Regions from separate parts of the Clostridium hominis genome, predicted to be linked through region 1. Evidence: riboswitches for the same ligand, from Rfam matches in the RefSeq annotation. Region 1 holds a riboswitch; the other holds the start of a gene.
The links. A riboswitch is a leader RNA that binds a small molecule or an ion and turns the genes downstream of it on or off. The one in region 1 is predicted to bind cyclic di-GMP.

Region 1 (6,022 bases):
TTTTCTAAAACCCCATCTATTCCTACTATTAATTTTCCACTACCTGTTTCTATTTCTACATTTCCCTTTTCTATATCTGAATCACATATAACAAATACTCTCTGAGTTAAATCAAGCTTATTTTTTATATCACTAATTTGTAATTGATTTATATATGTCGGATTTATCTTTATTACCATATCTTTTTTTAAGTTATATTCCTTTATTACATTCTCTAAAAGCTTGTTCATAGTATCAGTGTCTTCAAACTTTTCCCTAAGAACCTGCTCTGCTATTTCTATAGATACCTGTAAAATATTATTCTTACTCTCTTTTATATAATCTGCTGCTTCACTTCTTATTTGCAGTAAAGTTTTGTATCCTTCATCTTTTATTGCTCTACTTTCCTTAATTGCTTTATCTATATTTTTCTGATATGCTTCTTTAAATCCATCTTCATACCCATTTTTTAATCCTTGCTCATATCCTAATTCATAAGCTTTTCTCTCTATATCTTTTGCTTCAATATTAGCCTCATTTAATATCTTTTCTATCTCTAAAGAAGTCTTTTTAGAAATATTGTTATATTCTTCTTTCGCTTCAACTATTTTTCTTTCTATATCTTCTTTTTCTTTAATCAACTTTTCCGGTATATTACTTACTACTTCTCCATCATCTGATATACTAAAGCTTAATTTCCCCTCTATATGAATCTGTTTTTTTCTAAGTATATTATTGCTATTAGACAACGAGCTCTTCCTCCGTTCCCTTACTTATACTTATTTGTCCTTCATATTCTAAGTTTCTAACAACCTTTACTATATTTCTCTTAGATTCTTCTATCTGTGAAACCTTCACTGGCCCTAATAAGCTAATTTCTTCCTTAAGAACTTCAGCTGCTCTATTAGATTGATTTCTAAATATTACTTCTGATATGCTATTGCCACTTCCCTTAAGTGCAATAGCTACATCTTTTAAATCTACTTCCTTCAATATTCTTTGGATTGAATTATTATCTAGAGTTAATATATCTTCAAAAGCAAACATACTAGATTTAACTTTTTCAGCTAAAATAGTGTTTTTAACTTCTAGGAAATTCATAATATTTTTTTCCGTTCTTCCATCTACCTTACTTAAAATATCTATTAAATTATCAAATCCATCTGAGTGACCTATTTTCTTTTCACTTATTGATGCTAATTTTTCTTCAAGAATCTTATCTACAGCTTTTATTACTACAGGAGATATTCTCTCTATTGATCCTAGTTTTAAAGCAACTTCTCTTTGTAGGTCCTCATTTAAATTACATATTATTTGTGCAGACTTTTCTGGTTGAATATGAGCTAAAACTATAGCTATAGTTTGAGCGCTTTCTCCATGTATACATGAAAGTATTTGATTTGCATCAGCTTTCCTAGCAGCTGTAAAAACCTTAGTGTAAGCTTCATAGTTTATACCTTCCATAAGTTTGCTTGCTTTAGAGTCATCAAAGCTTCCTTGAATAAGACTCTTCGCATAATCTATTCCACCTTCTATTGAAAAATCTCTACTTTTTCTTATCTCTAAAAACTCGTTTAATATTTTTCTTCGTTCATCCGCAGTAACTGTATGTAACCCTGCTATTTCAACTCCTATTTTTTGTATTTGCTTATCTGATAGATTTTTTATTATGTTAGATGACAAATCAACACCTATAGTCATTAGTAATACAGCAGCTTTTCTCGCACCACTTATCTTATCCTTTTTTATATCCCCTAAATCATAGGCATTCCCTCTAATTAAAATATCTTTCTCCACTTTTATCACCTACCTTTAATCATTTATCCAAGTCTTAATTAACTTAGTTACTTCTTCAGGATCTTTCGAAACTATTAATTTAATTTCATCTTCTAGAGTTATCTCTTTCTTAGGTTGTTCTCTTAATTGTGATATTTCATTTATGATATCCTTATTATTTATAGACTCAAAAACTTCATCTATTTCATCTTCCTCTTTTCCTTTTCTACCTCTATAAATTAGTACACTTATAATAATTATTAATATTAAAAGTGCTAATCCACCTGCAATATATGCAATATTAGTTATATCTGGCATCATAGCTTCATCATCAGCAAATACATCCGTTACTTGTCCATTAAATTTCATAGCTACTACCGATAGTTGGTCTCCTCTATTTGTGTCCATTCCTATAGCTGATGAAACCATCTTCTCAACATTAGCTAAAGTCTCTTCTGTAATATCCCCATCTATTGCTACAGAAGCTGTTATACGTTTTACCTCTCCAGTGGTAGTAATAGTTTTTGTTTCTGTTCTGCCTACTTCGTACTCTATTTGCTCTTCTTTAGATGTACTATTGCTATTCTCTCCTTCTCCTGTATTAGTCATATTATTATCTACTGGCGATCCTGTCGCACTACTATCTAGAATTGAATTTTCAGTTCTTAGTTCTGATTTAATTACCTTATCTGGATCTATTTTGATTTCACTTTTTTCTACTGTATCAAAATTCAAATTAGCATTTACAGTAGCCTTAACTTTATCTTTACCAAAAATAGGTTCAAGCATTGAAACTACTGATTTTTGTAACTCTTCGCTTAGCTCTCTTTCTGCCGATCTAGAAGATGCTAATCCAACATTTTTAATTGGATTTCCATTTTCATCATATATATCTTCAGATAGCAAATTCATATTTTGATCTATAACTTCTATATTTTGCTTTGGTACATTTGTGCTACTAGCAGAAACTAAAGACATTATCGACTTTATTTGCGATTCATCTAACTCTCCTCCTGCTTTCAAAGCTATATAAACAGCGGCTTTACCTTCTTTATTTTCATTGGTAAACACAGACTCTTTTCCTTGTGTAATATGTACTCTAGCATCTTCTACTTGTGGAAATGTCTTTATAGTTTTTTCAAGCTCCCCTTGCAACATTCTTAATTTCTTTATTTGAAACTCTTCATCAGTCATAGAAAGGCTTGACCCCTCATCCATTAACTCAAACCCTTTTGAACCATTAGTAATGGTAGAAGATAGTTCTAATCTTAATCTGTCCACTTGCTCCTTTGGAACATATATAGTATTTCCTTCTATTTTAGTCTCAACACCTTTGTCTTCTAAAGCCTTGCTTATGTTGGCTGCATCATATGTATCTAAGCCTGAAAATAGAATTCCATATTTATTCTTAACACTATAATTGAAACTAAATATGATAGCTAACACTATAGCTACTACACCAATTCCTATAGCATATTTCTTATTCTTATCTAACTTTTTGAATCCATCTACTGACTTATTTATGAATTCTTTTATACTTTCTATAAAATTCTTCTGCATATTATTTACCTCTTAATGGATTTTAAAGTTGGATTTTATTTATTTCTTGATATGCTTCAACCATTTTATTTCTTACTTCTATAAGTAATTGCATTGAAAGCTGTGACTCTTGCATTGAAAGCATTACTTCATGCATTGTAATATCATCACCTTTTATAAGGCTTTCTATGCTGTTATCTGCATTTATCTGCTTTTCATTTACATTATTAATCGCATTACTTATGACATCTGAAAAACTCTTTTTCTCATCTATGTTCTTTTCTAAGCTTTGCATTCCTATATTATTTAATAATGAACTTGACCCTATTGATTGTATATTCATAACCTACCCACTACCTTCCTATTTCTAAAGCTTTAGATATCATATTCTTTTGAGCATTTAATGTATCAACATTCGATTCATATGCTCTTGATGCCGATATTAAATCTGACATTTCAACTAGTAAGTCAACATTAGGATATTCTACATATCCTTCATCATCTGCATCTGGATGACTAGGATCATACTCTCTTTTTAAAGGAGATTTATCTTCTTCTACCTTTGTTGTCTTTACACCTAATAACCCTAACTTTTTATCATAATTTTCAGAGAATATAGCTGTTTTTCTTATATAAGCCCCTCCATCTTCTGTTCTAGTAGTTCTTGAATTTGCAATATTGGATGAAATTACATCTAATCTTAGTCTCTCTGCCGATAAACCGCTTGCACTTATTCTCATACCATTAAATATACTCATATTAATTACCTTCCTGTTATCACACTTTTAGCTATTGCTAATTTTGTATTTGTTACACTAACCAATCCGTTATACATAAGTGTATTTGCGGCTTGATTTACTTTTTCATTTTCTAAATCAATATTATTTCCATCTGTTCTTATTGATGTTGACTTATCCTCTTTAACTTCTATCTTTGGACTTTTATTTATATTGTTTAGAGTTTCTTCGAAAGTTACATATTTTCTCTTGTATCCAGGTGTATTTATATTTGCTATATTATTTGCTATAGTCTTCCCCCTAATCTCAGTAGCATCTAGGCTTGTCTTTAAAAGTCTATATATTTCCATATTTACTCCCCTTCTTATTTTCAATTTTTTTAATTCTCTGAATTTTTTAACAAAAAAAATACTACTCCAAAGAGAGTAGTATTCTAAAAAACATTGTATAAGTATCTACTATTAAAACACATACTTTAATAACAATTATTATTAACTTAAATATAATAATAATTATTATAACTATCGTCTAATATTACATAAACAAAGTCTTAAAACAAAAAGTTCACTGACTCCTTGGCAACTGGCTGGCATGATTTTTAATTTTAGCCCCTATAGCTTTGCGTCACTAGGTTTCCCTAGTTTTGCCTATTCAATTTTAAAATTCTGCAAAAAAATACTACTGTCCGAAGACAGTAGTTAATAAAATTCTATTTAAAAGACAAGTATCTATATTAAGTGTAGGATATAATTACCCTTTATACTTAAATATTATAATAATACTTGTATATTTTAACATGAATCTCAAAACAAAAAGTTCACTGACTCTTCGGCAACTGGCTGGCATGATTTCTAATTTTAGCCCCTATAGCTTTGCGTCCTTAGATTTCCCTAAGTTTGCCATATTTAATTTACAAGTATCATTATATACCCTTTTTCTATTTATTTCTATACTTTTCACAATTTTTTTACATAATTTTACCTATATTTAGAATTATTTTTATAATTACACTTTTTTTGTTATTAAACTTTACTTTTTAAACTTATATTGTAATTATATTAAACAAAGGATAAAGCAATTGCTTTACCCTTATAAAACTAATTATCTTAATAATTGTAATACATTTTGTGGTTGTTGATTTGCTTGAGAAATCATTGATTGAGAAGCTTGAGATAAAATATTTAACTTAGATAAGTTAACCATTTCTTTAGCAACATCTACATCTCTAATTCTTGATTCAGCAGCTGTTAAATTTTCACTTGAAGTAGTTAAGTTACTTTGAGTATATTCTAATCTATTTTGAATAGCTCCCATATTAGCTCTACCAGTATTAATATCTTCAAGTGCCGTATCTATATTTTCTATTAAAGTTTGAGCATTTGCATTAGTATCCACAGCCATAGTTGAAGTACCAGTTATGGCACCTGTATCAGTTGCTATAACTAGACCTGTCAGCGTTTCAGCTATATCCTTTAAGTCTACATTATTTATAGTTCTAGTTTCATCAGTAGCTCCAGCTTGAATAGTTGTTGTTGCTGTTGTTCCATTTAAAACATTGATATCATTAAATTTTGTTTCTTGAGCAATTTTTAACATTTCTTCACCTAAGTGATTAATTTCAGTACTTATCTTTACTCTATCTTCTGCTGATAATGTATCATTGCCAGCTTGAACCGCAAGTTCTCTCATTCTGTGAGCTATGTTCCCAGCCTCTTCTAGAGCCCCTTCTTGAGTTTGAACCATAGAGATACCATCTTGAACATTTCTACTAGCTTGGTCTAATCCTCTAATTTGAGATCTCATTTTTTCAGAGATTGCTAATCCTGCAGCATCATCTCCAGCCTTAGTAATTCTTAATCCTGAAGAAATTTTCTCCATTGAGTTTCCTGATAAAGCAGTATTCTTTGTCATTGCATTGTGTGCTGTTAAAGCATTCATATTTGTGTTTACGATCATTGTAAAACCCTCCTTGATTTTTGACGACATCCTTG
Region 2 (6,022 bases), on a different contig from region 1:
AATAAATAAAGGATCTCAATTTATTATCACTATACCAAAGTGATGCTTTAATATAGATAACTATAATATAAGTTATTAATCTTCATGTATTAAGTGATAATATATAATGTTTCACTATTTAATAAAAAATTTAAAAATAAGAATATTATAGATTTTCTTCTATAATTTTAATAGCATAGTTAAGTTGACAGTGGAGATATGTTGATTTATAATAAAGTCACGATGTTAATCATCGTTTGAAAATTAAATAGGGGATAAGCGTTTCGACCTATTTACCTAACATGGGGGCGTTTTGGCTTCGACGGGGGTAAGATGGGTTTGATAAGCGGGCCGAGTAAAGCATGGACGACTCGTTAATAAGCTATGCACTAAATGTAAACGCAGAAGACAATTTTGCATTAGCAGCTTAATATAAGCTACTCATCAGTCCTGAATGCCCACGTTTAGGGTAGCTGGTGTCATAAAAGTGGGAAACGAAGTCTAGCAAAGCTTTGAGCTAGAGGGGTATTTATGAAGCTAGGGAATTAGGAGTTTGTTTGTGAGCGAACTAAGGACCGAAATTTTAGTCACAAACTACGCTCGTAGAAAGTCAGGCTGGTCTGCTTTCGGACACGGGTTCGACACCCGTCGCCTCCACCAATAAATCCACGATAGAAATATCGTGGATTTTTATTGTATTATGAGCAATATAGATTATACATATACGTAAGCATCAAAGTTATAGTATTGCTAATTACTATAAAAATATATCAAATTTAGAGTTTATATAGTGTTGATGTAAAATTTATATAGTAGTATAATTTTACATGAATATGAAATAAAATATAAAAATTGTATAAATAGGATGTTAGAGGGTAAAATGGGAAGAATAATATTTGAAAAGGTTATAGTTCATTCATTAGATAATAAAACAAATAATAAAAAATTGAGTGATTTCGAGTTGGAGGATTACAGTAGAATAGAGCCGCAATTGGCAAGACATATTCAAAGGTCTGAAAAACATGATAATAGAAAAATTGCCTTTTTTACAGGAAAAACCAATATTGTTAAAGATGCGTGTGAAAAAATTTTCAAAAATGATGATGCTTTTGTAAATGAATCTCAAACGATTGCAGAACATCTTTTTAGATGTATGACAGGTAATGCTTCGCCGGCTAATTTAATACTTTGTAAATATTCTGAAGAAGGAATAAAAAAAATAGCATTATTGAAAATGGATTTTAATGAAATATTTACTCCAATTGAAAAAGTTGTTGATGGGAAATTGAAAATTGAATTAGAGGCAATAGATAAATCTCTACCTAGTAAAAATGAAAAGTTACAAAAATGTGTATTTATATCTGAAAATATTTTTTTGAAAGATATTGAAGAAGAGCATATTTTATTATTAGACAAACAAAGGGGAAAAGAGGTTTCAGAATTCTTTAGCAAAGCATTTTTGAGTTGTGAATTAAAAAATACCAACAATCAAAATTTTGGGGTGTTTATACATGAATTCACAAGTTACATAAATGATGAATATAAGGATAATCCACAGGTTAAATCACAATTATTTAAAAAATTTAAAGAAGTTTTAATTAATTGTAAAGGTCAAGATATAAATGTACCAGATTTTTTAGGTGAAATATTTACGGATGAAGGAATAAAAGATAAGGCGTTAGAAAAAATAGGAGAAAAAGAAAATTTTGATTTTGAATTTAATGTTGACCCAGAGTATCTAAATGGAAGATTTCAGAAAGTTAGATATGTGACTAATTCTGGAATCACAATAGTTGGTGAAGGGGATGTATTCGAAAGTGATAATTTTGAAATTATAGATAAGAATGAGGATGGAAATGTAGATATAATAATCAGAAACGTTAAATATGATGTTTTAGATAATTAATTCGTTAATATACTGATATTAGGGAGGAGGGAGTTCTATGAATTATTATGAAAAGATCGATAAGTACATAAAATGCTTGTTTTATCAAGAAAATTTAAATTACACAGAAACCAATAATGAAATAAAAGTATTGGGTAGAAGTAAATTAGAAGATAAAAAGGATTTTATAAAGCTTTTAAGAGAAATTTTTAGTAGTGAAATAAAAGAATGTTTAAAAATAATAATAGAGAATGATGTTCTTCCTATAAATATAAAAGCGTATCCTGATATTGAAAGATTTATGGATGATATAAATAGAGAATATAAGGTTGATAGTATTAGTATTAAAATCAATAAGAGGGAGCTAAAAGGTAAATATATTAATGAATATAGTTTTATAAATAAAACTAACTTTGAGATATATTATTCACAACAAAGATTAGAAGAAAAAATAAAAGCATCAAAGTGCTATTTAGAAGATTTATTATATGAGGACAAATATTCAATATTTCTAATATTAAATGAAAGGTGCTCATTAATTTATAATGGGTTTGCAATAATTAGTGCGGATAATTTAATTGAAGAAACAATACAGGCAATTTCAATGAAATATAAAGAAACACAGGAAGTTAGAAAAGAACAAATAAGACAAAGAAATGAATTATCAAATTGGATTGATGGAACAAAGTGGATCACTCCAAATGATCTTTTTGCTGATATAGAATATATAGACAATAATATAGCAGAAATTATTGTACATTTATGTACAGATTTAATTATTAAGTCGCTTGCAAATATTACTATAGATACTAATGGAGAAGTAAAAAGTATTTTTATTGCAACTAAAAGAGCTGAAATAGAGTTTAAGGCAACTGAATACTCTATAAATTCAATGAAAAATTTATTTAAGTTGTACACTTGGGTTTATTCAAATTCATCTGCAGATAAAATTAATTTTGTAAGGAATATTATTGTTAGTATTGTTGTTGCAAAATGTCAAGGAAATATATATAACTTGATATTGAAAAATAGTGATTGGCTAGTAGTATCATCTAAAGACTCATATGATGAATTTATTGAAGACTCAATAGAAAAATATTTTGAGTCTAGATTTACATTAATTGATAGGATAAAGAATAATATTAATAGTGTTAATGAAAAGATAGATGAACTTATGATGAAAAATAGTAGTAATGCTCTAGCATTTGTAGCAACTATTGCAACAGGATTATTAACATATTCATTAGAGGACAATTCAAGTTTGAAAATAATGAAAGTAATAATGCTTGCATACTGTTTTGTTTTAATAATTAATATATTTTACATTATTCCAAATATAAAAAGACAATTTAAGCAAATAGAAGAGGAGTATCTATTCAATATACATAAGTATAATGAAAAATTTAGATTATCAGAACCTTTAGAGATTGAAGAAAAGCATTTTGGTGAAAATAAAAAAAATATTGAAAAAACATTTTGTATAATGAATATAACCTATTGGATAATTAGTTTAGCTATTTTATTTTTAGTGTTTAAAGATGGATTACTAGAAAATATTATAAAGATAATTTAGAAAGAGTGTATATGAACTATTTTTTTATGAAAAATAAGAAATAAGTTTATACAATAAAAAATAACAGTATATAACAAGTGAAGATAATTTTATTAATGGATATAAAACAAATAAGTATTAAGAAAATTAACAGAGAAAAGAGTAGAATATTATAATGGGAGTAAATATTAAATAATTTGTAGAAGTATTAGGTAGTGGAATGAATAAAGTTTATGAATTGATTAAAAAGAAGACTTACCTAAATTAAATTTAATATAAGCATATAATTAAGAAGAACTAGATTAGAGGAATATTAGTAAATAATATTTGAGAAATTGTGTAATGAAATCAATATTATTTAGATTTTAGAAGTCGAGGGTATTAATAGTTACGTATCGCCTCCACCAAATAAAACCGTACAGATTTTTCTGCACGGTTTTTCTATTTTATAGAAATAAATTCTTTATAAAAATTAAATTTTGCTTTTAATAATTCATCATAGTATCTACCATTTTTAGGGGGAGCTCTTTGTATTTATTCAATAATAATTCAGCTCTTTTCTTTAGTAGCAAGATTTAATAAATTTATAGTATTGAAGTTAACATCAGGAGCGATAGCAATTAAATAATTTCTTGATATAAATGTAAAAATTGAAAAAGTGGATAATAATTGACAAAAAAATATATAATATGATAGAATTTTATTGAAAAAATTAATAGGCAAACCTATGGAAACGTAGGGACGCAAAGCTATAGGGACTAAGGTTTTAAAACTATGTCAGCCAGTTGCCAAAGAGTACATTATACTTTTTGTTTTAAGATTTATAGTTAGTATTATTGCGTATATTTATATGAAAAATATTAAATTATCAAGTCTGTATTAAGTTACTCTTTTTGAGTAACTTTTTTTTATTCTTAAAGAAAATTTATCTATAATGTACTTCTGAGGGGGAAAATCAGGAGGGGTAAATATGAAAAGAAAAATCGCAGCATTAGTAGCTATGTCTATAGTAGTTACTAATACTATGCCAACAATGAGTGCTTTTGCAGATGAAATTGCAAGAAATAAAGCAACAGGCATAGTAAAGAAAGTAAGCCCAAATATGGTGGTGGAGAATTTCAAAATGAAGGATTATGAAAACTTCACTAAGTATAATGAAGCTTATAGGGTAAATGTAAAATCAATAACTAATAATGGGGGGAAGTACAATCAAAGTGTTATAACTAATGCTATAGATGGCAAGTTAGAAACACACTGGGAAACTGGAATAGAGAATAAAGCAGACTTTAAAAACGAAGTAGAATTTGAATTTGAAAATGTTGAAAAAATAAACAGATTAGCTTATGCTACTAGACAAGATGGGGCGAAACCTAAAGGTTATCCTAAAACTGCACAAATTCTAGTATCTGAAACAGAAGATGGAGATTACAAATTAGTTGGAGAAGTTACAAGCACTAAAGTAACTGGAGATATGGTTGAATTTAAATTTGATACAGTAGAAGCTAAGAAAGTTAAGTTTATATTCTCTGATGTTCATAATGGTTGGGCAAGTGCTTCAGAGTTTTGGTTCTACAAAGAAGATAAAACTTTAGATAAGATGGAAACACTTTTCACTGACAATAACATGAATGAAGTTAGCCCTGATTTTGCTAACTTAGAAGATCTTAAAGCTTTAGAAAAAGAAGCTAAAGATCATCCGTTCTATGCAAACTTCAAGGAAGATATAGATAATGCTATAGCTATATTAGAAGGGGAAGAACTAGAAAGTGGTATAGCTAAAGTATCGAAATTAACTGCATATGATACAGAATATCAAGACGCTTATAATGAAAAATTTATGATATCAACAAATAAAATAACTAAAGTAGAAGCTAATGGTGGAATATATCCAGGTACTAAATATGAATATATGTTTGATGGTGACCCTAATACACATTGGGAAACTACCAAAGATAATAGCACAGATTTCACAAATGAAATAACTTTAACTTTAGATGAAGCACAAGTTATAGATAGATTAGCTTATAAAGCTAGAAGTGTAAATAGCAAAGGATTTCCTACTAAGTTTGAAATACATGTTTCAGAAACTTCTAAAGGAGAAACATTCCAAAAAATAGCCGATGGAGAAGCTAGTGTAACAAGTGACATGGTTGAATTCAAGTTCGCTCCTACAAAAGTTAAAAGAGTTAAATTAGTATTTAACGAATGTAACAGTGGTAGGGCATTTGCTTCAGAAATGAGATTATATAAGCAAGATGAATTAAGTGAAAGGTACGCTACATTATTTACAAATGATAAGAAAAATGAAATAAGTAGTGAGTTTAATTCTATAGAGAAGCTAGAAAAGTTTGATAAAGAATTAGAGCAACACCCTTTATATAATTTATATAAAGAAGGTATAAATGATGCTAGATTAATACTTGAAAATAATAAAGCTACATATGTGGATGCAAGAGTATCTAAATTTAAAGAGTTTGGTTCACCTGAGTTAGCAGAGTATGATAAGACTTATAAAATAGATAATGAGCGTATAGTAAACATAACTACTAACGGGGGTCACTATGCTAATGATGTAATAGCAAGAGCAATAGATGGTAATGTTGAAA

Region 2: linked by a shared signal. The riboswitch ahead of H8S20_RS03110 (NPCBM/NEW2 domain-containing protein) and the one ahead of H8S20_RS19120 (flagellar basal body protein) in region 1 are both predicted to bind cyclic di-GMP.

Annotation. Positions count from the first base shown of each region.
Region 1 covers NZ_JACOOO010000047.1:92,361-98,382, reverse strand. The annotation lists gene H8S20_RS19145 (FliH/SctL family protein) at 1-728, opposite strand, end outside; gene fliG (flagellar motor switch protein FliG) at 721-1,776, opposite strand; gene fliF (flagellar basal-body MS-ring/collar protein FliF) at 1,792-3,315, opposite strand; gene fliE (flagellar hook-basal body complex protein FliE) at 3,338-3,637, opposite strand; gene flgC (flagellar basal body rod protein FlgC) at 3,648-4,052, opposite strand; gene H8S20_RS19120 (flagellar basal body protein) at 4,058-4,381, opposite strand; cyclic di-GMP riboswitch class I at 4,606-4,689, opposite strand; cyclic di-GMP riboswitch class I at 4,859-4,942, opposite strand; gene H8S20_RS19115 (flagellin N-terminal helical domain-containing protein) at 5,133-5,987, opposite strand.
Region 2 covers NZ_JACOOO010000004.1:290,741-296,762, reverse strand. The annotation lists gene H8S20_RS03130 (sensor histidine kinase) at 1-43, shown strand, start outside; RNA gene ssrA (transfer-messenger RNA) at 284-639, shown strand; gene H8S20_RS03120 (nucleoid-associated protein) at 860-1,885, shown strand; gene H8S20_RS03115 (hypothetical protein) at 1,923-3,437, shown strand; cyclic di-GMP riboswitch class I at 4,125-4,209, shown strand; gene H8S20_RS03110 (NPCBM/NEW2 domain-containing protein) at 4,387-6,022, shown strand, end outside.